DNA from 3 places in the Streptomyces sp. NPDC090083 genome. Region 1 is predicted to be linked to each of the others. Evidence: riboswitches for the same ligand, from Rfam matches in the RefSeq annotation. Region 1 holds a riboswitch; each other region holds the start of a gene.

Evidence for each region. Region 1 has a riboswitch for cyclic di-AMP ahead of ACIPTO_RS05230 (M23 family metallopeptidase). Riboswitches for the same ligand answer to the same signal wherever they lie in the genome.
Region 2: linked by a shared signal. The riboswitch ahead of ACIPTO_RS00910 (peptidoglycan DD-metalloendopeptidase family protein) and the one ahead of ACIPTO_RS05230 (M23 family metallopeptidase) in region 1 are both predicted to bind cyclic di-AMP.
Region 3: linked by a shared signal. The riboswitch ahead of ACIPTO_RS36945 (NlpC/P60 family protein) and the one ahead of ACIPTO_RS05230 (M23 family metallopeptidase) in region 1 are both predicted to bind cyclic di-AMP.

Annotation. Positions count from the first base shown of each region.
Region 1 is NZ_JBIVED010000001.1:1,282,757-1,289,638, reverse strand. Features, by position in the region: gene ACIPTO_RS05245 (DNA topoisomerase IV subunit A) at 1-1,557, opposite strand, end outside; gene ACIPTO_RS05240 (pitrilysin family protein) at 1,885-3,240, shown strand; gene ACIPTO_RS05235 (M16 family metallopeptidase) at 3,237-4,625, shown strand; cyclic di-AMP (ydaO/yuaA leader) riboswitch at 4,840-4,992, shown strand; gene ACIPTO_RS05230 (M23 family metallopeptidase) at 5,005-5,760, shown strand; gene ACIPTO_RS05225 (GntR family transcriptional regulator) at 5,949-6,671, shown strand; gene ACIPTO_RS05220 (HPr family phosphocarrier protein) at 6,834-6,882, opposite strand, start outside.
Region 2 is NZ_JBIVED010000001.1:219,786-226,667, reverse strand. Features, by position in the region: gene ACIPTO_RS00920 (tyrosine-protein phosphatase) at 1-187, opposite strand, end outside; gene ACIPTO_RS00915 (alpha-galactosidase) at 358-2,430, shown strand; cyclic di-AMP (ydaO/yuaA leader) riboswitch at 2,734-2,896, shown strand; gene ACIPTO_RS00910 (peptidoglycan DD-metalloendopeptidase family protein) at 2,901-3,833, shown strand; gene ACIPTO_RS00905 (SGNH/GDSL hydrolase family protein) at 4,077-4,862, shown strand; gene ACIPTO_RS00900 (TetR/AcrR family transcriptional regulator) at 4,886-5,500, opposite strand; gene ACIPTO_RS00895 (Glu/Leu/Phe/Val dehydrogenase dimerization domain-containing protein) at 5,545-6,723, opposite strand.
Region 3 is NZ_JBIVED010000014.1:194,182-201,063, forward strand. Features, by position in the region: gene gndA (NADP-dependent phosphogluconate dehydrogenase) at 1-1,216, opposite strand, end outside; gene ACIPTO_RS36935 (endonuclease/exonuclease/phosphatase family protein) at 1,404-2,273, shown strand; gene ACIPTO_RS36940 (hypothetical protein) at 2,302-2,763, opposite strand; gene ACIPTO_RS36945 (NlpC/P60 family protein) at 2,967-4,886, opposite strand; cyclic di-AMP (ydaO/yuaA leader) riboswitch at 4,895-5,068, opposite strand; gene ACIPTO_RS36950 (DUF1996 domain-containing protein) at 5,404-6,882, shown strand, end outside.

The DNA.
Region 1 (6,882 bases):
GCACGGGTCGTCCGCGACCTGGAGCGGCACGCTGGCGGCGGGGGTGCCCGCCGACTCCAGCAGGACCGTCCGCCGGTCGGTGCCGAACTTCTTCGCCACCGCGGCCAGTTCGGTCGAGACCAGCTTGCGCAGCTCGGTGTCCGACTCCAGGATGGCGGTCAACTCGGCGATCTCCGCGCGGAGTCGCTCCATCTCCGACTCCAGCTCGATCCGGTCGAACCGGGTGAGGCGGCGGAGCGGGGTGTCCAGGATGTACTGGGTCTGGATGTCCGACAGCGAGAAGCGCTCCATCAGGCTCTGCTTCGCCTGCGCGGAGTTGTCGCTGGAGCGGATGATCCGGATGACCTCATCGATGTCGATGAGCGCGGTGAGCAGACCCTCCACGAGGTGGAGGCGGTCGCGCCGCTTGGTGCGACGGAACTCGCTGCGGCGCCGTACGACGTCGAAGCGGTGGTCGAGGTAGACCTCCAGGAGTTCCTTGAGGCCCAGCGTGAGAGGCTGGCCGTCGACCAGGGCGACGTTGTTGATGCCGAAGGACTCCTCCATCGGCGTCAGCTTGTAGAGCTGCTCCAGGACTGCTTCCGGGACGAAGCCGTTCTTGATCTCGATGACCAGGCGCAGGCCGTGCGCGCGGTCGGTGAGGTCCTTGACGTCGGCGATGCCCTGCAGCTTCTTCGCGCCGACCAGGTCCTTGATCTTGGAGATCACCTTCTCGGGGCCCACGGAGAAGGGCAGTTCGGTGACGATCAGGCCCTTGCGGCGGGCCGTCACGTTGTCCACGGTGACCGTCGCGCGGATCTTGAAGGTGCCGCGGCCCGTCTCGTACGCGTCCCGGATGCCGGTGAGGCCGACGATCCGGCCGCCCGTCGGCAGGTCGGGGCCGGGGACGTGGCGCATCAGGCTGTCCAGGTCCGCGTTCGGATAGCGGATCAGATGCCGGGCGGCGGCGATCACTTCGCCCAGGTTGTGCGGCGGCATGTTGGTGGCCATGCCGACGGCGATGCCCGACGAGCCGTTCACCAGGAGGTTCGGGAAGGCGGCGGGCAGGGCCACCGGCTCCTGCTCCTGGCCGTCGTAGTTCGGGGTGAAGTCGACCGTGTCCTCGTCGATCGACTCGGTCATCAGGTTGGCGGCCTCGGACGGCCGGCACTCGGTGTACCGCATGGCGGCGGGCGGGTCGTCGTTGCCCAGCGAGCCGAAGTTGCCGTGGCCGTCGGCCAGGGGCACGCGCATGGAGAAGGGCTGGGCCATGCGCACGAGGGCGTCGTAGATCGACGCGTCCCCGTGCGGGTGCAGCTTGCCCATGACCTCGCCGACGACACGCGCGCACTTCACGTAGCCGCGGTCGGGGCGCAGGCCCATCTCGTCCATCTGGTAGACGATCCTGCGGTGAACGGGCTTCAGGCCGTCCCGGGCGTCCGGCAGGGCGCGGGAGTAGATGACCGAGTACGCGTACTCAAGGTAGGAGCCCTGCATCTCGTCGACGACGTCGATGTCGAGGATCCGCTCCTCGAACGAGTCGTCGGGCGGCGGGGTCTTCGTGCTGCGGCGGGCCATCGCTGCCGGCTCCTCTTTTCTGGTCGCTCGCCTGGGGGTCGCTCCCCTTCGGCTCACTCTTGCTGAAGCGTGAACGGGGTCTTGACGTGAACCATTGTGGACCGCGGCACTGACAACGCGGACCAGGACCCGGCGTTGCCCGCTCGGGTCCGTCACCGACGGCTGCCGCGTGAGTCCATGTGTGCGACTGCCCGCAGGCTACGCGATCTCGCTCTCGGCGTACGTCCGCCGGGAACTTCGCCCACGGTCCGCGCGCTTGCATACAGTGGCGGGACGAGCAGGATTTCTGCGTTTCCAGCCAGAGAATCCGCGATGGAAGGGACGTACATGCCCATGGGTCACACGGCCACCGCCGAGGCAGGCTCCGGCGGCCTGACAGCGACCGAACACCGCTTGGCCAACGGTCTGCGCGTGGTGCTCTCCGAGGACCACCTGACCCCGGTCGCGGCGGTGTGCCTCTGGTACGACGTCGGTTCCCGCCACGAGGTCAAGGGACGTACCGGCCTGGCTCACCTCTTCGAGCACCTGATGTTCCAGGGCTCCGGACAGGTGAAGGGCAACGGTCACTTCGAACTGGTGCAGGGCGCCGGCGGTTCCCTCAACGGCACCACCAGCTTCGAGCGCACGAACTACTTCGAGACCATGCCCGCCCACCAGTTGGAGCTCGCCCTCTGGCTGGAGGCCGACCGCATGGGCTCCCTGCTGGCCGCCCTGGACGACGAGTCCATGGAGAACCAGCGGGACGTCGTCAAGAACGAACGCCGCCAGCGCTACGACAACGTGCCCTACGGCACCGCGTTCGAGAAGCTGACCGCCCTCGCCTACCCGGAGGGCCACCCCTACCACCACACCCCCATCGGCTCGATGGCGGACCTGGACGCGGCCACCCTGGAGGACGCGCGCGCGTTCTTCCGCACCTACTACGCGCCCAACAACGCGGTCCTGTCCGTGGTCGGCGACATCGACCCCGAGCAGACGCTCGCCTGGATCGAGAAGTACTTCGGGTCCATCGCCTCGCACGACGGCAAGCCCGCACCCCGTGACGGCGCGCTGCCCGACACGATGGGCGGGGAGCTGCGCGAGGTCGTCGTCGAGGAGGTCCCGTCCCGCGCCCTGATGTGCGCGTACCGCCTCCCGGAGGACGGCACGCGCGCGTCCGACGCGGCCGACCTCGCCCTCACCATCCTCGGCGGCGGCGAGTCCTCCCTCCTCTACAACCGCCTCGTACGACGCGACCGCACGGCCGTCGCGGCCGGCTTCGGACTGCTGCGGCTGGCCGGAGCGCCCTCCCTGGGGTGGCTGGACGTGAAGACGTCCGGTGACTACGAGGTGCCCGTCATCGAGGCCGCCATCGACGAGGAGCTCGCCCGGTTCGCCGCGGAGGGCCCCACGGCCGAGGAAATGGAGCGCGCCCAGGCCCAGTTGGAGCGCGAGTGGCTCGACCGGCTGGGCACGGTCGCGGGCCGCGCCGACGAACTGTGCCGGTACGCCGTCCTGTTCGGCGACCCGCAGCTCGCCCTGACCGCCGTACAGCGCGTCCTCGACGTGACGGCGGAGGAGGTCCAGGAGGTCGCCAAGGCCCGCCTGCGCCCCGACAACCGCGCGGTGCTCGTCTACGAGCCCGCCGCGGACGAGAACGACGAAGCAGAGGCCGGCGACGAGAACGAGGAGGCGGCCAAGTGACCGAGCTCGCCACGATGGAATTCCACCCGCAGCCCCAGGCCGGCGAGGCCAAGCCGTGGGCCTTCCCGGCCCCCGAACGCGGCGCGCTGGCCAACGGCCTGACCGTCCTGCGCTGCCACCGTCCCGGCCAGCAGGTCGTCGCCGTCGAGGTGCTCCTGGACGCGCCCCTGGACGCCGAACCCGCCGGTCTCGACGGTGTCGCCACGATCACCGCGCGCGCCTTCTCGGAGGGCACCGACAAGCACTCCGCCGAGGAGTTCGCCGCCGAGCTGGAGCGCTCCGGTGCCACGCTCGACGCGCACGCCGACCACCCCGGGCTGCGCCTCAGCCTGGAGGTCCCGGCCTCACGCCTGGCCAAGGGCCTCGGCCTGCTCTCCGACGCGCTGCGGGCGCCCGCCTTCGCGGACAGCGAGATCGAGCGGCTGGTCCGCAACCGCCTCGACGAGATCCCGCACGAGACGGCCAACCCCTCGCGCCGCGCCGCCAAGGAGCTCTCCAAGGAGCTCTTCCCGGCGACCTCGCGCATGTCGCGTCCGCGCCAGGGCACCGAGGAGACCGTCGAGAAGATCGACTCGGCGTCCGTCCGCGCCTTCTACGAGCGGCACGTCCGCCCCGCGACGGCCACCGCCGTGGTCGTCGGCGACCTCACCGGCATCGACCTGGACGCGCTGCTCGACGACACCCTGGGGTCGTGGACGGGCTCCTCCGCGCAGCCGCGCCCCGTGCCGGCGGTGACCGCCGACGACACCGGGCGGGTCGTGATCGTGCACCGTCCCGGCGCCGTCCAGACGCAGCTGCTCATCGGCCGCGTCGGAGCCGACCGGCACGACCGGCTGTGGCCCGCCCAGGTGCTCGGCACGTACTGCCTCGGCGGCACCCTCACCTCCCGCCTGGACCGCGTCCTGCGCGAGGAGAAGGGCTACACCTACGGTGTGCGGGCGTTCGGCCAGGTGCTGCGTTCGGCGCCCGACGGCACCGGCGCCGCGATGCTCGCCATCAGCGGCTCCGTGGACACCCCGAACACCGGTCCCGCGCTGGAGGACCTGTGGACGGTGCTGCGCACCCTCGCCGAGGGGGGTCTCACCGACGCCGAGCGCGACGTCGCCGTGCAGAACCTCGTCGGGGTGGCGCCGCTCAAGTTCGAGACCGCCGCGGCCGTCGCGAGCACGCTGGCCGACCAGGTCGAGCAGCACCTGCCCGACGACTACCAGTCGACGCTGTACCGGCAGCTCGCCGCGACCGGCACGGTGGAGGCCACCGCGGCGGTCGTGAACGCCTTCCCGGTGGACCGTCTGGTGACGGTCCTGGTCGGCGACGCGGAGCAGATCAAGGCGCCCGTGGAGGCGCTCGGCATCGGCGAAGTGACCGTCGTCCCGGCGGAGTAGACACCCCGTAGCGGGCCGGCGAGCGGCACGCGCGTGTGGGGGCCCTGGCGACTGAAGAGTCACCAGGGCCCCCTATTGTCCGAATTGGGGGAGAGGTTGCCTGTCTGCCCTGTGGCGTGTGCAACAAAAACCGTGATCCGTTTGGGGATTGAAAGTGGCCCCCCTTAGCGTCGGTCCGGCTGTCCGTCAGGCACCGCGCCGCACTCGCGGCACCGGACAGTCATCGCCGAGTCCCCGTACGGCGCGAGCCAGGGGAGCCGGGGACCCATGTCCCTGGGGTGAATCGGACGCCCGTGAAGGGGGTCCGTAGGAGACCTTCCTGCTCCGAACCCGTCAGCTAACCCGGTAGGCGAGAAGGAAGGAAAGGACCAGCCACTCCATGGCGTTCACGCGCGCCACCGGGAAGCACCGCCGCCCGGGCAGGACCCATCGCACCACCGTGCGCGTCGCGAGCGTCGCGGCCCTCACCACCACCGGCGTCGTCGGCACCCTCGCGAGCGCCCCGGCGTTCGCCTCGGAGCCCGCCGCCGAACAGACCGGGCTCACCCCCGTCATCGCCATCGGCGACTCCGTGGCCGAGAAGATCGACGCCCAGGCCGCCGCCCAGCAGCAGGCAGCCGCCGAGGCGCAGGCCAAGGAGGACGCCCGGCTCCGGGCCGCCGCTCAGGCCAAGGCGGAGCACGAGGCCAAGGAGCGCGCCGCCCGCGCCGCCGAGCGCAAGAGGCTCAACGCCTTCGTCGCCCCGGTCACCGGCTCGTACGTCTCCACCGGCTACAAGACCGGCGGTTCCCTCTGGTCCTCCGGCGCCCACACCGGGGTCGACTTCCATGCCTCGACCGGCACCAGCGTCCACGCGGTCGGCTCCGGCACGGTCGTCGAGGCCGGCTGGGGCGGCTCGTACGGCAATCAAGTGGTGATCAAGATGGCCGACGGCATGTACACCATGTACGGCCACCTGTCGTCCATCGGTGTCTCCGTCGGCCAGAGCGTCACCCCGGGCCAGCAGATAGGCCTCTCCGGGGCGACCGGCAACGTCACCGGACCGCACCTCCACTTCGAGGCCCGCACCACCGCCGAGTACGGCTCGGACGTCGACCCCGTCGCCTACCTCCGCAAGCACGGCGTCGACGTCTGACGACACGGCACCGCACTTCCCGAAGCCCTGGCCCGCCCGGCCGGGGCTTTCGGCGTTTCCGGAGCCCTCCTGTCCAAAAAATATGCATGGATTCCGGCCCTCCATCGGAAATTCCCGCTCACTGCAATAGAGTCACCGAACACACGTCAATCGTCGACGTTTCACGGGGATTAAGGCGGAGGTCGGACATGCGTATTCCGGCGCACTCGGTATGCACGGCGATCCGGGACGACATCGTCGCCGGTGTCCACGAGCGCGGCAGCCGGCTCACGGAGGAACTCCTCGCGCGCCGGTACGGGGTCTCGCGCGTTCCCGTCCGGGAGGCCCTGCGCACGCTGGAGGCCGAGGGGTTCGTGGTGACCCGGCGGCACGCGGGCGCGTGCGTCGCGGAGCCGACCCAGCAGGAGGCCGCCGACCTGCTGGAGATGCGGATGCTGCTGGAGCCGCTCGGCGCCTCACGGGCCGCGCAGCGGCGCACTGAGGCCCACCTCAAGGTGCTGCGCGGCCTCGTCAGGCTGGGGCAGGAGCGGGCCAGGCGGGGCAACAGCGAGGATCTGCGCTCCCTGGGCAGCTGGTTCCACGAGACGCTGTCCCAGGCCTCCGGGAGCCCTGCGCTGACCTCGATGCTGACCCAGCTGCGGCACAAGATCGCCTGGATGTACGTGGTGGACGCCCCGGCCAACCCCGCTGAGTCCTGGGCCGAGCACGGTGCCATCGTGGACGCCGTGGCCCGCGGCGACGCCGAGCGCGCCCGGGCGATCACCGCCCTGCACACCGAGCGCGCGGGCACCGCGCACCGGCTGCGCTTTCCCGGCGGGGCGAACGCCGCGAACCCTGCGAACACCGCGGGCGCCACGGACCGTGTGAGGACTTCGCAACCTCCCGTAAACATGTCGGGTCTGCGGCATTAACACGGGCACCGTATACAAAGAGGGGTCAATTCGCGGGGGATTATTCAAGCTGCCCGCACATGGAAATGCGAAGGGCTCGCCCGGTAATTCGGACGAGCCCTTCGAGGTTGTGGCGCATCGGGTTTTTGGCCAAAAGCGCCGCGCCCCTCAATGGGGTGACGCTCAGACGGTCTCGGGGAGTTCCTCGAGGCCTTCCGCGACCAGCTTCGCG
Region 2 (6,882 bases), 1.1 Mb from region 1:
AGATCGTGTGCAGGCCCAGCGAGCCGAGGAACGCGGCGTCCTCCTCGGTCGCGTGCGCGAGATGGCCGCTGCGGAACAGCACCCCGTGCCGCACCCGGCGACCGTCCACCGTCGGAAGTCCGCCCACGTCCCGGAAATTGCGCACTCCGGACAACTCCGGCTCGGTCGACGGAATCTGCTGCGTCACGAGGACTCCTCCCACTCGGCCCGGCGGCGCGGCTCACCGGCGGGCACGTTCTCGACGATACGACATGAATTCCCCAGGCAATCAGTTGTCCACAGGCGTTGCCTCGCAGGCCCCGCGCCGTTGATGATGTTGGTGCTTGAGTGGACTTGTTCGAATCTGTGAGGGACTTGATGTTGGAGATCGCCGAGAACGGCCGTACATGGGTGCTGTCGGGCCCGACGAGCAGCTACGCCGTCCATCTCACCGAGCAGGACGAGCTGCTCCACCTGCACTGGGGCCCCTCGATCGCGCTGGCCGACGCCGAGGAGCTGGCGGCCCGCCCGCTGCCCGACGCCTCCTCCTTCGAGTCCCGGCTCGACGGCCGCGAGGAGTACCCCGTCGAGGGCGGCCCCCGCTTCGCCCGCCCCGCCCTCTCCGTGCGCACGCCCGAGCGACGCGGCACGGAGTGGGCCTTCGAGCGCCACGACACCGAGGGCGACGAACTGCGGCTGCGCTTCCGGGACGGCGGTCTCGTGATCACGCTGCACTACCGGACGCGCGGCGACGTCGTCGAGCGCTGGACGACCCTCGACAACGACGGCGCCGAGCCCCTGGAGCTGCTGCGCGCCGACTCCGCGACCTGGACGCTGCCCGAGCGCGAGGGCTGGCGGCTGTCGCAGCTGCACGGCCGGTGGGCCGCCGAGTCCCGGCTGGTGCGCTCCGACCTCACCTACGGGGAGAAGGTCATCGGCAGCCGCCGCGGCCACACCGGACACCAGCACCTGCCCTGGGTCGCCCTCGACACCGACGCGACCGAGGAGCGCGGCGAGGTCTACGGCTGCGCCCTCGGCTGGTCGGGGTCCTGGCGGCTCGCCGTGGCCCAACTCCCCGACGCGCGCGTGCAGATCACCGGCGGCGCCGGGTACGACGACTCCGGGCTGCTGCTCCTGGCGCCGGGGGAGTCGTTCACCACCCCGGTCTTCGCCGGCCTGTGGACCGACACCGGCCACGGCGGCGCCAGCCGCATCTGGCACGCGTACCAGCGGACGTACGTCATCCCGGACGCGGACCAGGACCGGCCGGTGCTCTACAACTCCTGGGAGGCCACCCAGTTCGACATCTCCGAGGACCAGCAGGAGGTGCTCGCGCGGCGGGCGGCGGCGATGGGTGTCGAGCTGTTCGTGGTCGACGACGGCTGGTTCGGCGCCCGCACCGGCGACCGCGCCGGGCTCGGCGACTGGACGCCCAACCCGGACCGCTTCCCCGCCGGCCTCAAGCCCCTCGCGGACCGCGTGCACGCCCTGGGCATGCAGTTCGGCATCTGGGTCGAGCCCGAGATGGTCAACGCGGACAGCGACCTGTACCGCGCACACCCCGACTGGGTGCAGTACCAGGAGGGGCGGAAGCGGACGGAGTTCCGCAACCAGCTCGTCCTGAACCTCGCGCGCGAGGACGTCCAGGAATACCTCTGGGAACAGCTCCACGGCCTGCTCTCCAGCGCCCCGATCGACTACGTGAAGTGGGACTTCAACCGCTGCTTCACCGACGCGGGCTGGCCGGGCGAGGGCTACCCGCAGCGCCTCTGGGTCGACCATGTGCGCGCCCTGTACGGCCTGTTGGACCGGTTGCGGGCGGCCCACCCGGGCGTCGCCTTCGAGTCCTGCTCGGGCGGCGGCGGCCGGATCGACCTCGGTGTCATGAGCCGCACGGACCAGGTGTGGACCTCGGACAACACCGACCCGCTGGACCGGCTCGCCATCCAGCACGGCTTCAGCCAGATCCACCCCGCGCGCGTGATGGCCGCCTGGGTCACCGACAGCCCCAACACCCAGCTCAACGGCCGCGTCAGCAGCCTGCGCTTCCGGTTCGTGAGCGCCATGGCCGGTGTGCTCGGCGTGGGCGGCGACCTCTCGGAGTGGACCGAGGAGGAGCTCGCCGAGGCCCGCCGCTGGGTGGACCTCTACAAGGAGATCCGGCCCCTGGTGCAGCACGGCGACCTCCACCGGCTCCGCCCGCCGACGGGCGGACTCAGCGCCGTGCAGTACGTCCGCGGCGACGAGACCGTCGTCCTCGCCCTCCTTCAGGCACAGCACTACGGCGAGCCCCTCCTGGCGCTCCGGCTGCGCGGGCTCGACCCGACGGCGTCGTACGAATGCCTCGAAACGGGCGAAGTCCACCGGGGTGCCGTGCTGTTGCACCACGGACTGCGGACCGGTCTGCGCGGTGACCTGGATGCGACGGTTCTCCGACTGCGTCGCATCTGATCCTTCTGTCCCAATTGCAGCCTTCGTTCCAACTCGCTCTGGAATAAAGGAACCTGGGGTTCGTGTACGTGAGCAGCGTCATATCCGTGACCGTGCGTCGTTAGTCATGTTCACGTAATTGACAAGCTTCCGCTGGGGAATTGAAGAGCGGAGTCCCGGGGGAATTCACGGAGGGTGACGGTGAATTCCTCCGGCGGATCACAAGAAACGCATATCCGTGGAACCTCCTGCTTGTCCCTTTGCGTCTTCCTCGCTTACGTTCGCCACCAATCCGGACGGACGCCCAGTCCTGCCGCCGACCGGACTTCGCATCCACTCACCCGTATGCGGCAGGAGCGGGGGACCCACAGGCAAGACGCCTGTTCCGGTCTCCGGAACGGGCTCGGGGTTAAGCCGCGTCCCGTGCGCGGCCGGGCATCTCCAGCCCGAACCCGACAGCTCACCTCGCAGGCGCCGGAGAGGAATTCGCCATGCCCGCGAAGGGTAAGCACCGCCGCCCGAAGCCCCAGCGCTTCACCCGCTCGATAGCCGTCGCCGGAACCGGCGGCGCGGCACTCGCCCTTCCGCTCATGGGTGCCACCGGCGCCCATGCGGCGACCACGACGTCCGCTCCGGAAAAGGCGGTTCAGTCCGTTCCGGCGGCCGAGAAGACGGCGGCCGAGAAGTCCACCTCCGCCAAGTCGGCGCGCGTCACGACGTATTCGGTGAAGTCGGGCGACTATCTCTCGAAGATCGCCGAGGAGCAGGACGTCACCGGCGGCTGGAAGAAGATCTACCGCGACAACCGCGAGGCCATCGGCGGCAACCCGTCGATGATCCACCCGGGCCTGAAGCTCTCCCTCGGCGAGAAGGCCACGACGAGCGGGACGGACACGGCCAAGTCGTCGACGCCGTCCGGCACTTCGTCGTCGTCCTCGTCTTCCTCGTCGTCCTCCGCTTCTTCCTCCTCGAAGGAGTCGTCGGCCACGCAGAGCTCCGACACCAGCACCTCCACCGGCTACGGCCTGCCCGTGGCCGGCGGCACCATCGGTACCGGCTACCGCGTCGCCGGCAGCATGTGGTCCAGCGGCTACCACACGGGCGTCGACTTCGTCGTCCCGACCGGCACCACCATCAAGGCGGTCGCCGCGGGCACGGTCGTCTCGGCGGCCTACGACGGCGCCTACGGCAACGAGGTCGTCATCCGCCACGCGGACGGCGAGTACTCGCAGTACGCCCACATGTCGCAGCTGTCCGTCTCGGCCGGCCAGACCGTCACCGAGGGCCAGCAGATCGGCCTCTCCGGCGCGACCGGCAACGTGACGGGACCGCACCTGCACTTCGAGATCCGGACCACGCCGTACTACGGCTCGGACGTGGACCCGGTCGCGTATCTCCGCTCGCACGGCGTCACCGTCGGCTGACATCGGGCCCGGCACGGGCACCCCACATCACCGAAGGCCGGACCCCGATCCCCGGGTCCGGCCTTCGGCGTATGGCAGTTCCGGCATCAACGCCCCTGGTCAGAGAGTTATTCCGACTTTGGACAACCCTTTACGAGTGGCTTATCTCACCGTCCGTCAACCCCTAAATACGATCGCGTAGGTCACAGGCGAGGGTGAATTATGGTTGCCGTGGCTAACGATTCGAAGAGTGACAGCAGAACAGTGATCGGGTCGTACGTGGCGGTGGGGGACAGCTTCACCGAAGGCGTCGGCGACCCCGGGCCCGACGGTGCGATGGTCGGCTGGGCCGACCGGTTCGCGGTACTGCTCGCGGATCGCCGGCCCGAGGGCGACTTCGCGTACACCAACCTCGCCGTGCGCGGGAAGCTGCTCGACCAGATCGTGGCCGACCAGCTCACCCGGGCCAAGGAGATCGGCCCCGACCTGGTCTCCTTCTGCGCCGGCGGCAACGACATCATCCGCCCCGGCACCGACCCGGACGAGGTCGCCGAGCGCTTCGAGCGCGCGGTCGCCGACCTCACCGGCGCCGTCGGCACCGTCATGGTGACGACCGGCTTCGACACCCGGGGCGTGCCCGTGCTCAAGCACCTGCGCGGCAAGATCGCCACCTACAACGGACATGTGCGCGCCATCGCCGACCGTTACGGCTGCCCGGTGCTCGACCTGTGGTCCCTGAAGACGATCCAGGACCGGCGAGCCTGGGACGGCGACCGGCTGCACCTCTCTCCCGAGGGGCACACGCGCGTGGCGCTCCGTGCCGGACAGGTCCTCGGCGTGGAGGTCCCGGCCGACCCGGACCAGCCCTGGCCCCCGCTGCCGCCGCGCGGCCCGCTCGACATCCGGCGCGACGACGTCCACTGGGCGCGCGAGTACCTGGTGCCGTGGATCGGACGCCGCCTGCGCGGCGAGTCCTCGGGCGACCACGCGGAGGCGAAGGGCGCGCTGTCTCCCGACGCCATCAAGATGCGGATCGAGGCGGTGGCCTGAGGCGAGGCCAGGGGAGAGGTCGATCAGGACGTCGTCAACGCGGCCCGGTCGAGCCCCAGTTCACGGGCGAGCGCCTCGTCGACCCACTCCAGGGCACGCGCCCGGGACACCGTTCCGGCGTACGCCGTCATCTGTACGGCGAGGCCGTCGAGGAGGGCCGTGAGGCGCAGCGCCGCACCGCTCGGGTCCGGGCAGTGGAACTCGCCCGCGGTCACCCCCTCGGCGACGACCTCGGCGAGGGCCCGCTTCCACTGCCGGTCGAGATCACGCGTGACGTCCAGGAGAGCGGGTTCGCGCAGCGCCGCCGCCCAGCCCTCTATCCACAGCCGCCACCCCTTGGCCTGCCCGGTCGGCGCGTACCAGCGCACCGCTGCCCGCAGCCGGCGCACCGCGGTCGTACGGCGGCCGAGGAGCTTGCGCAGATGCGCGAGGTCGTCCTCGGCGGCGAAGGCGAACGCGGCGGCGACCAGTTTCTCCTTGGTCGAGAAGTGATAGAGCACCAGCGCGTTGCTCACCCCGAGCGCAGAGGCCACGTCGGCGATCCTGACCGCCGCCACGCCCCGCTCCTCGATCTGCTCCACGGCGGCACGCAGCAACTCCGCCCGCCGCTCCGCCACGCCCAACCGCACTCTCGCCACGCGGTCACCCTAATCCGTCGCCCACTGGGGTATCGCCCCGTACGTCACCGGTACCAGCCGAACCGCTCCGCGATGACCGGCAGCCGGTCCGCGACGATCGCGTGCGCGGCGGCGCGCGGAGTCGTCCGGTCGGCCTCCGCGCGGGCCAGCATCAGGTCGATCAGGGCGCGCATCGACCGCCGGGTGTGGGCGAACGCCTCGTCCGCGTCGGCGCCGATGTCGCCGAAGAGGGTCCACCACCACCAGGCGTTCGTCCCGGAGTTCACGACGACGTCCGGCAGCACGACGACCCCGCGCGCGGAGAGCAGTTCCTCCGCCTCCGGGAGGACCGGCATGTTGGCGGCCTCGACGATCCAGCGGGCGGTGACTCCCCGCTGGTTGGTGGTGTCGACCGCGTACGACACCGCCGCCGGGACCAGGACCTCCGCGTCCACCGACAGCCAGTCCTCACCGGGCAGTTCGAGGTCGCCGGGGCGCAGCACGGCACGGTCCACGGTGCCGTACGCGTCCCGGGCCGAGAGCAGCGCGTCGATGTCCAGCCCGCCCGGGTTCACGATCGTGCCCTTGATGTCGGCGACGGCGACGAGCGTCAGCCCCGCGCGCGTGAGGAACCGCGCCGTGGCCCCGCCCATGGTGCCCAGGCCCTGCACGGCGACCCGCGTCCCCGTGTACGGCACGCCCGCCCGGTCCAGCGCCGCGAGCACCGACTCGGCGACCCCGCAGCCACCGACCAGTTCGTCCAGACCGATGCCGTCCACCTCGACCGCGAAGGCGTCGGCGAGCCGCCGCCGTGCCTCCGTCTCGTCGTCGAGCAGCGGATACACGGCCTGGATCGACGACACGAGCCCCGCCTCCGCGGCGGCCCGCTCGACCAGGTCCTGGGTGAGCCCGAGATCCTCACCCGTCGTCCAGAAGCTCTCGATGTACGGCCGCATGGCGCGCAGGTACCGCACGAGGACGCCGTACGACTCCGGGTCCTGGGGATCGCAGTCGATGCCCCCCTTGGCGCCGCCCAGCGGGACGTAGCGGCCCTCCGGGTCGTAGTGCAGAGCCTCTTTCATGGTCATGCCCCGGGCGAGCCCGGTGACCTCGGCGAGGGTGCAGCCCGGCCGCATCCGCAGGCCCCCGCTGGACACCCCGCGCACCAGCCGGTCGACGACCAGGAAGCCCTGGCGGCCGGTGACGTGGTCGGTCCAGGTGAGCGACATCAAGGGGGCGGTCATACGAGCTCCTCGGGGCACCGGCCGGCAGGACGCGTGCCGAAGCGGTCGACCGGACAGCGGTTACTGAACGGCGAGTCAGTATCGGAAGCGGTGTCCGGTCCTGTCAACGCGGGACCGGATCGCTCCGGAGCGGGGTCAGGCCCCTTCCGTACGAGGTCG
Region 3 (6,882 bases), on a different contig from region 1:
AGCTCTCCTCGCTCAGCAGGCTGACCAGCCCCGGGTCCGCCGTGTACGCGGCGCGGATCCGGTCAAGGAAGGAGGCGCGGATGATACAGCCGCCGCGCCAGATCCCGGCGACCGCCGCGAGGTCGATCGACCAGTCGAACTCGACCGCCGCGTCCTGGATCATCTTCCAGCCCTGGTCGTAGGCGATCACCTTCGAGGCGTACAGGGCCTGCTCGACCTGGGCCGTGAAGCGGTCGGCCTCGGTGCGGCTCAGCGGGGGAGTCGTGCCGCCGGGCAGCCCTCGGTAGGCCGCGCGCAGGGAGCCCTGGCTGGAGGAGGCGCGGGCGAAGGTGGCCTGCGCGATGGCGGTGACCGGCGAACCCAGTTCCAGCGCGGTCTGCACGGTCCAGCGGCCGGTGCCCTTCTGCCCGGCCGCGTCGGTGACGATGTCGACGAACGCCTTGCCGGTCTCCGCGTCGGTGTGGGCGAGGACCTCGGCGGTGATCTCGATCAGATAGGAACCGAGCCGCCCCTCGTTCCAGCGCCGGAAGATCTCCGCTATCTCGGCCGGGGCGTAGCCGCCGACCTGCCGCAGCAGGTCGTACGCCTCGGCGATGAGCTGCATGTCGGCGTACTCGATGCCGTTGTGCACCATCTTGACGAAGTGCCCGGCGCCGTCCGTCCCGATGTGCGTGGAACACGGCTCGCCGTCGACCTTCGCGCTCACGGACTCGAACATCGGGCCGAGCACGGCGTACGACTCCGCCGAACCGCCGGGCATGATCGACGGCCCGTTCAGCGCACCCTCCTCGCCGCCGGAGACACCGGCGCCGACGAAGTGCAGGCCCTTGTCGCGCAGGGCGGCCTCGCGGCGTCGGGTGTCGGCGAAGTGGGCGTTGCCGCCGTCGATGATCATGTCGCCGGGCTCCATCAGCTCGGCGAACTCGTCGATCACGGCGTCGGTGGCGGGACCGGCCTGCACCATGATCATCAGGCGGCGGGGCTTCTCCAGCGCGGCCACGAACTCGCGCGCGGTCTCGGCCGGGACGAAGGCTCCCTCGCCGCCGTACTCCTTCATCAACTCGTGGGTCCGGTGCGGCGACCGGTTGTGGACGGCGACCGTGTAGCCGTTGCGGGCGAAGTTGCGCGCGAGGTTGCGGCCCATCACGCCGAGGCCGGTGACGCCGATCTGGGCGGTTCCGTCGGCGGCGGGGTCGTGCGGTGCTGATGCGTTCATGGGGTGCCTGTTCTCCGAGTCGGTGACGTGGCGGGTCGGCGCTGGGCGCCCATGACCGCAGGTACGTGTGTGATCGCGAAATGACTCGACGTACGGGCCACGGATTCGTCATTCGTTCCGCGGCACCTCACTGACCGGCACCACCGGGCCGGCCCGGCGGGCGGCCTCCGTACAATGCGGCCTGACTATGGGTGACTCACTGGTGCGGTGTGCGACGTTCAACGTGCTGCACGGTCGGCCGATCGGCCCGGACGGCCGTCCGACGGCCGTGCTCCCCGGCGATCTCCCGGCTTCCCTCGCCGCGGCCGTCGCGTCCCTGGACGCCGACGTCGTGGCGCTCCAGGAGATCGACCGGCTCCAGGAACGGTCGGGCGGCGTCGACCAGGCGGCGGTCGCCGCAGCGGCGATGGACGCGCGCGACTGGCGCTACGCGACGGCCCTGCACTGCCGCTCCGTACCCGGCCGGGGCTGGGTCCTGGACCCGGACGAGCCCGGGATGCGGGTCTACGGCCCCGAGGCCCGCCAGCCCCAAGTCCCCTCGCACGGCGTCGCGTTGCTGTCCCGGCTCCCGGTCCGCGAGTGGCACGCCCTACGACTCCCGGCGGCCCCCTTCGGCATGCCGCTGCGGGTGGCCGGGCGCGCCGCCCCGGTGCTGGCCCGGGACCAGGCGCGGGCCGCGCTGGCCGCCGTACTGGAAGGGCCGCACGGCCCGTTCACCGTCGTGGCCGTGCATCTCTCGTTCGTACCGGGGTGGAACATCGGGCAACTGCGCTCCGTGCGCCGCTGGATCGCCGGACTGCCCCGGCCCCAGCTGGTGATGGGCGACTTCAACCTGATCGGCGCACTGCCCCGGGTCACGCTCAACGTGTCCGCGCGGCGCGGCCGGAGCGGCTGGCGGTCCGCGGCGCGACAGGCGACCTTTCCCTCGCACCGCCCGCTCGTCCAGCTCGACCACATCCTGCTGAACGGGCTCGGCGAGGACGCCGCAGGCGGGGTGCGGGCACCCAGGACGGCGATATCGGATCACCGGCCGCTGGTGGTGGAGCTGTCCCTCTGAGGCCCGTGCGCCCTGCGAGTCCGGTGCGTCAGTTCCACAGGGGGTAGGTCACGACGTGCGCGAACTTGTCCGGCCGTGCCGCCGTGTACGTCAGGCTGATCTGGCCGTACTGCTGCACCTGGGGGTGCCGCTTCCAGGTCTGCGGGGTGTCGAGGCGGACGACGACCGGGTACGAGTGGAACGTGCCCGCCGCGCAGTAGGGGACGCAGTCGTTCACCATGTTGACGCCCGTGGCCGTCGCGGAGGTGTCGTTCCAGGACGTCCAGTGCAGCGATGTGAGGCGGCTGTTGCCGTCCCCGCACGCGAGCGTGAAGTCGGTGGGGCGCACCTCGGGATGCCACAGGCAGTCGACGAGCACGGGGCCCCGGAACGGCCGGTGGGCGGCCACCGGCTCCGTCCGCACCGACGCCGCGGCCGAGCTGCCGACGGCCGGTGCCAGCAGCGCGGCGGCACACAGCGTGACGACTCCGACCATGGTGTGTTTGTACATGTCCGCTCCCGGCCGCCTGTTCGTCCTCGTCGCCCCGTACTCGTAGCGGCGGTGGACCCGCCCGCCGAGGCACACGATCTCGTCTCCCTGTCGACGCTACGACCGTGTCGGCGGTTCCACCACTCGTACGGACCAACGACACGCCAGTACGAGAGTGGCGGGGCGGGCGCGATCGGGGCCGGGAACGCCCGGCCCCGGGCGGATCAGGCGGGCCGCACGGCGCCCCGGATGGCGGCCGAACCGGCGTAGAAGATCGACTCCTCGCGGATCGGCGTACCCGGGCTCGGTGCGTGGATCATCAGGCCGTTGCCGGTGTACAGGCCGACGTGGTCGACGCTGTCGTGAAAGAACAGCAGGTCGCCCGGATGGATGTCGGTGAGCGGGACGAGCGTGCCGGCGCTCGACTGGTCCTGCGCGGAGCGCGGCAGGTGGACGCCCGCGGCCTTCCAGGCGGCCTGGGTGAGGCTGGAGCAGTCGTACGCGTCGGGTCCGGCCGCGCCCCACAGGCAGGGCCTGCCGATCTGGGCGCGGGCGAAGGCGAGCGCCGTGGCGGTCTTGCTCTGCGTGCCCGCGTCCGGTGCGACGGGCACGGGCGCGGCGACCGTCGGGCTCATGGCCGGAGCCTCCGGGAGGATGATCTCCGGGGTCATGGCCGGAACGGCGGCCGCGGTGACCTCGGGCGCGAGGAGCGGGGCCGCGGCGAAGGAGACCTCGGCGGCGGGCGGGATCGGCTGCCACTCCTGCTGCGGAGGACGCCAGTCCTGCGGGGGCGTCGGGTACGCGGCCGGCTGCTCCGGGATCAGGGGCAACTGGCCGGTCGACCAGAGCTGTTGCTCGGGCATGGCGGGCATCTGCGGCGCGGACCAGGCCTGTTGCTCGGGCGCCATGGGCGTCTGCCCGGTGGGCCAGGGTGCTTCCGGGGCGGTCACGATCGGCGTCTGGCCGGTCGACCACGTCGGCTGCGGCGCGGCCACGACGGGCATCTGGCCTGTGGCCCACGGCTGTTGCTCGGGTGCGACGGGCATCTGGCCGGTGGGCGCGGCTTGTTGTTGGGACACGACCGGCATCTGCCCTGTGGAGGCGGCCTGTTGCTGGGCCACGATCGGCATCTGCCCGGTGGACCAGGTCTGTTGCTGGGGTATGGCGGGCAACTGGCCCGTGGACCAGAGCTGCTGCTGCTCGGCCACCATCGGCATCTGACCGCTGGACCAGGGGGTCTCCGGAGCGGCGACGATCGGCATCTGGCCGGTCGACCACGTCGGCTGCTCGGGGATCACCGGTGTCTGCCCGGTCGACCAAGTCGGCTCAGGGGCAGGCCAGTTGGACTCGGCGGCGGGGGGCCAGGTGGCCAGCGCGGGGGCGGCCGGTTCGGCGCGCGGCGCGGCGATGGACGGGAGCAGATTCAGGTCCGCGGTGAGCGGGTCGAACGCCGGTGCCGGTGCCGGGGCGAACTGCTGCGGCTGGGGCTGCGTGAAGGTCGGTGCGGGTGTCATCTCGACGGCGGGCACGGCCGGCAGGTCCAGCATGGTCGGCTGAGGCAGCTGCGGAGCCTGCGGCATCTGCGGCACCTGGGCCTGAGGCGCCTGTGCCTGGGGCGCTTGAGGCGCCTGCGGAGCGGCGGGCAGCAGCTCGGCGACCGGCCGGGCGGTGGACTCGGCGACGGGCGCGGCGAGTTGCCGGCCGGCGATGCCCGGTCCCGGTACGGAGGTTCCCGCGGTCAGCTCGGCGACGGCACGTCCGGACTGCGCTTCGGGTGCCCGCCCGCGGCCGTCGCCCTCGGGGCGTCGCTCGGACCGCTCGGAACGGGCCGCCGCCGGACGGGCCGGATTCCTGCCGGGCGGCAGGATCGCCGGTACGGTCGGGCCGACTTTGGCCCGCGCCCGGTCGAACAGCTGCCGGGTGGCGGCGTCGAGGGCGGGGTCGGAAGGACGTGAAGCGCCGGACCGGGGTTCGACCCGCTTGCGCGGACCTCCGGACATCGCACGGGTGGCGTTGTAGTTCCCGGTGGCCGTCTCGGCCCTGTCGTAAAGGGAGTTGATCCGCCGCTGGACTTCGTCACGGCTGGGTCGGTCGTCCACGGTGGGGCCACTGCCTCCGGTGCGCGTACTTCGTTCTGCCGGCATGGCAGACGTGCTCCTTCCGTAACGCGCTTACCGGGTTAGCTGTCGGGTTCGGGCGGTCGATCACGGAAGGTGTGCCCTACGGCCCTTGCCCAGAAGGGCAGTTGGGCCGATTCACCCCAAGTCGGTTGGGTCCCCGGCTCCGGCTGTCGCGAGCGACGCACCGGATTCAACGCGAGCCGCGCGGCCCGGCGCTGATCGCCGGTGTTGGTCGTACGGCCTGGGCGTCAACCTAGCCAACGTGTGTGCCTCGTGTGAAGGTTGAAGCGCGATATGTCCGATACGTATTTGTGACCTTTACCTCCTCCTGGGCGGGACGAGGGCTCCTGGGCCCACCGCGCAGGGAGCTCCATAAGAGGTCGCTATGAATTTTTGGGACGGTTGAACACACCGGGACGCGGTTGCGTATTGGTGCGGGGGATTTCCATGCCGGGACGAGCCGGGCCGACCGATACGTGTAGGAGCAACTTCCTTGGCACGCAACACGCGCAGACGCCCCACGGGCGCACGACGCGCGACGATGGCAGCAGTCGCCCTGATGCTGGGCGGCGGAGGACTGGTGGCGGCGAACGTCTACGCGTCGGCGTCCGAGGGCTGGGGCGGTGACACGACCAAGCAAGCCTCTCCCGACGCGGCATCGGACGGTGCGACGATCGACTGCCCGGACGTCGGGACCCAGTTGACGACGGTGCCCGACGCGGCGAAGACCGAGGTCGACAACCAACTCGCGCTTCTGGACCAGCAGATAACCGAGGCGTACCAGAAGCTCAAGGACTCCACCGAGTCCATCCGCCAGGACGCCTCCTTCGCCGACAACGCGATCATGAATCCGCTGAAGGAGAAGCGGTCCGCGACGATCGCCCGGATCAACGACGCCATCGCGCGCGTCGGCGACCGTCCGGAGGGACTCGACGCGCTCGCCGGCTGCACGCTGATCGCGCCCACGAAGTCCGACGACCAGAGCGGCGACGGCAACGGCGACGGCAGCGGTGACGCCACCGGCAGCGCGGGCGACCAGAGCGGTCAGCCCGGTCAGGGCCAGCAGGGCAACCAGCAGTCCACCAACGGGCCCGTCGCCTCGGACTACGCGGACATCACCTCCGTACAGCCCAACGTGAACGCGGCGCAGGACCAGGCCGACGCCTCCCGCGGCACGTTCGTCACCGCCTGCGGGGTGAACGAGAACGGTCTGTTCAACTCCGACAACGTGATCGTCGCTCCCGGAGTGACCAACGGCGCTCACCACTTCCACGACTACGTGGGCAACCAGTCCAACAACGCGTTCGCCAGCGACGACGACCTGGCGAAGGCGAAGACGAGCTGCGAGAACCAGGGCGACAGGTCCACGTACTACTGGCCCGTGCTGCGCCTCCAGAACGGCAAGCAGGAGCGCGACGCCGACAAGCCCGGCGGCGGCACCGAGGGCAACTCCGGTCAGATCGTCACGGCCAAGGCGGCCACGCTGACGTTCGTGGGCAACCCGAAGAGCAAGGTCGTCGCGATGCCGCGCCTGCTGCGCATCATCACCGGTGACGCCAAGGCCTTCGTGAACGGTCCGGCCAACGCCAACGCCTCCTGGAGCTGCACCGGGTTCGAGGACCGGCAGCTCAAGGACAAGTACCCGCTGTGCCCGTCCGGCAGTGACGTGGTGCGCACCTTCAAGTTCCAGAGCTGCTGGGACGGCCGCAACATCGACAGCGCCAACCACCGCACCCACGTGGCCTTCGAGGCCGCCGACGGCACCTGCCCCGACGGTTTCGAGGCCATCCCCCAGCTGGTCCAGCGGATCGTCTACGACGTGAAGGCGCCGAGCCTCCAGGACGGCGGGAAGACGACTCCGCTGTTCGCGGTGGACTCGTTCCCCGAGCAGCAGCACAAGCCCGTCACCGACCACGGCGACTTCATCAACGTCTTCGACGAGGGCCTGATGAAGGACATGGTCAACTGCATCAACAACGGCGAGAAGTGCGGCGCCGGCACGGGCAACGACCCCGGAGGC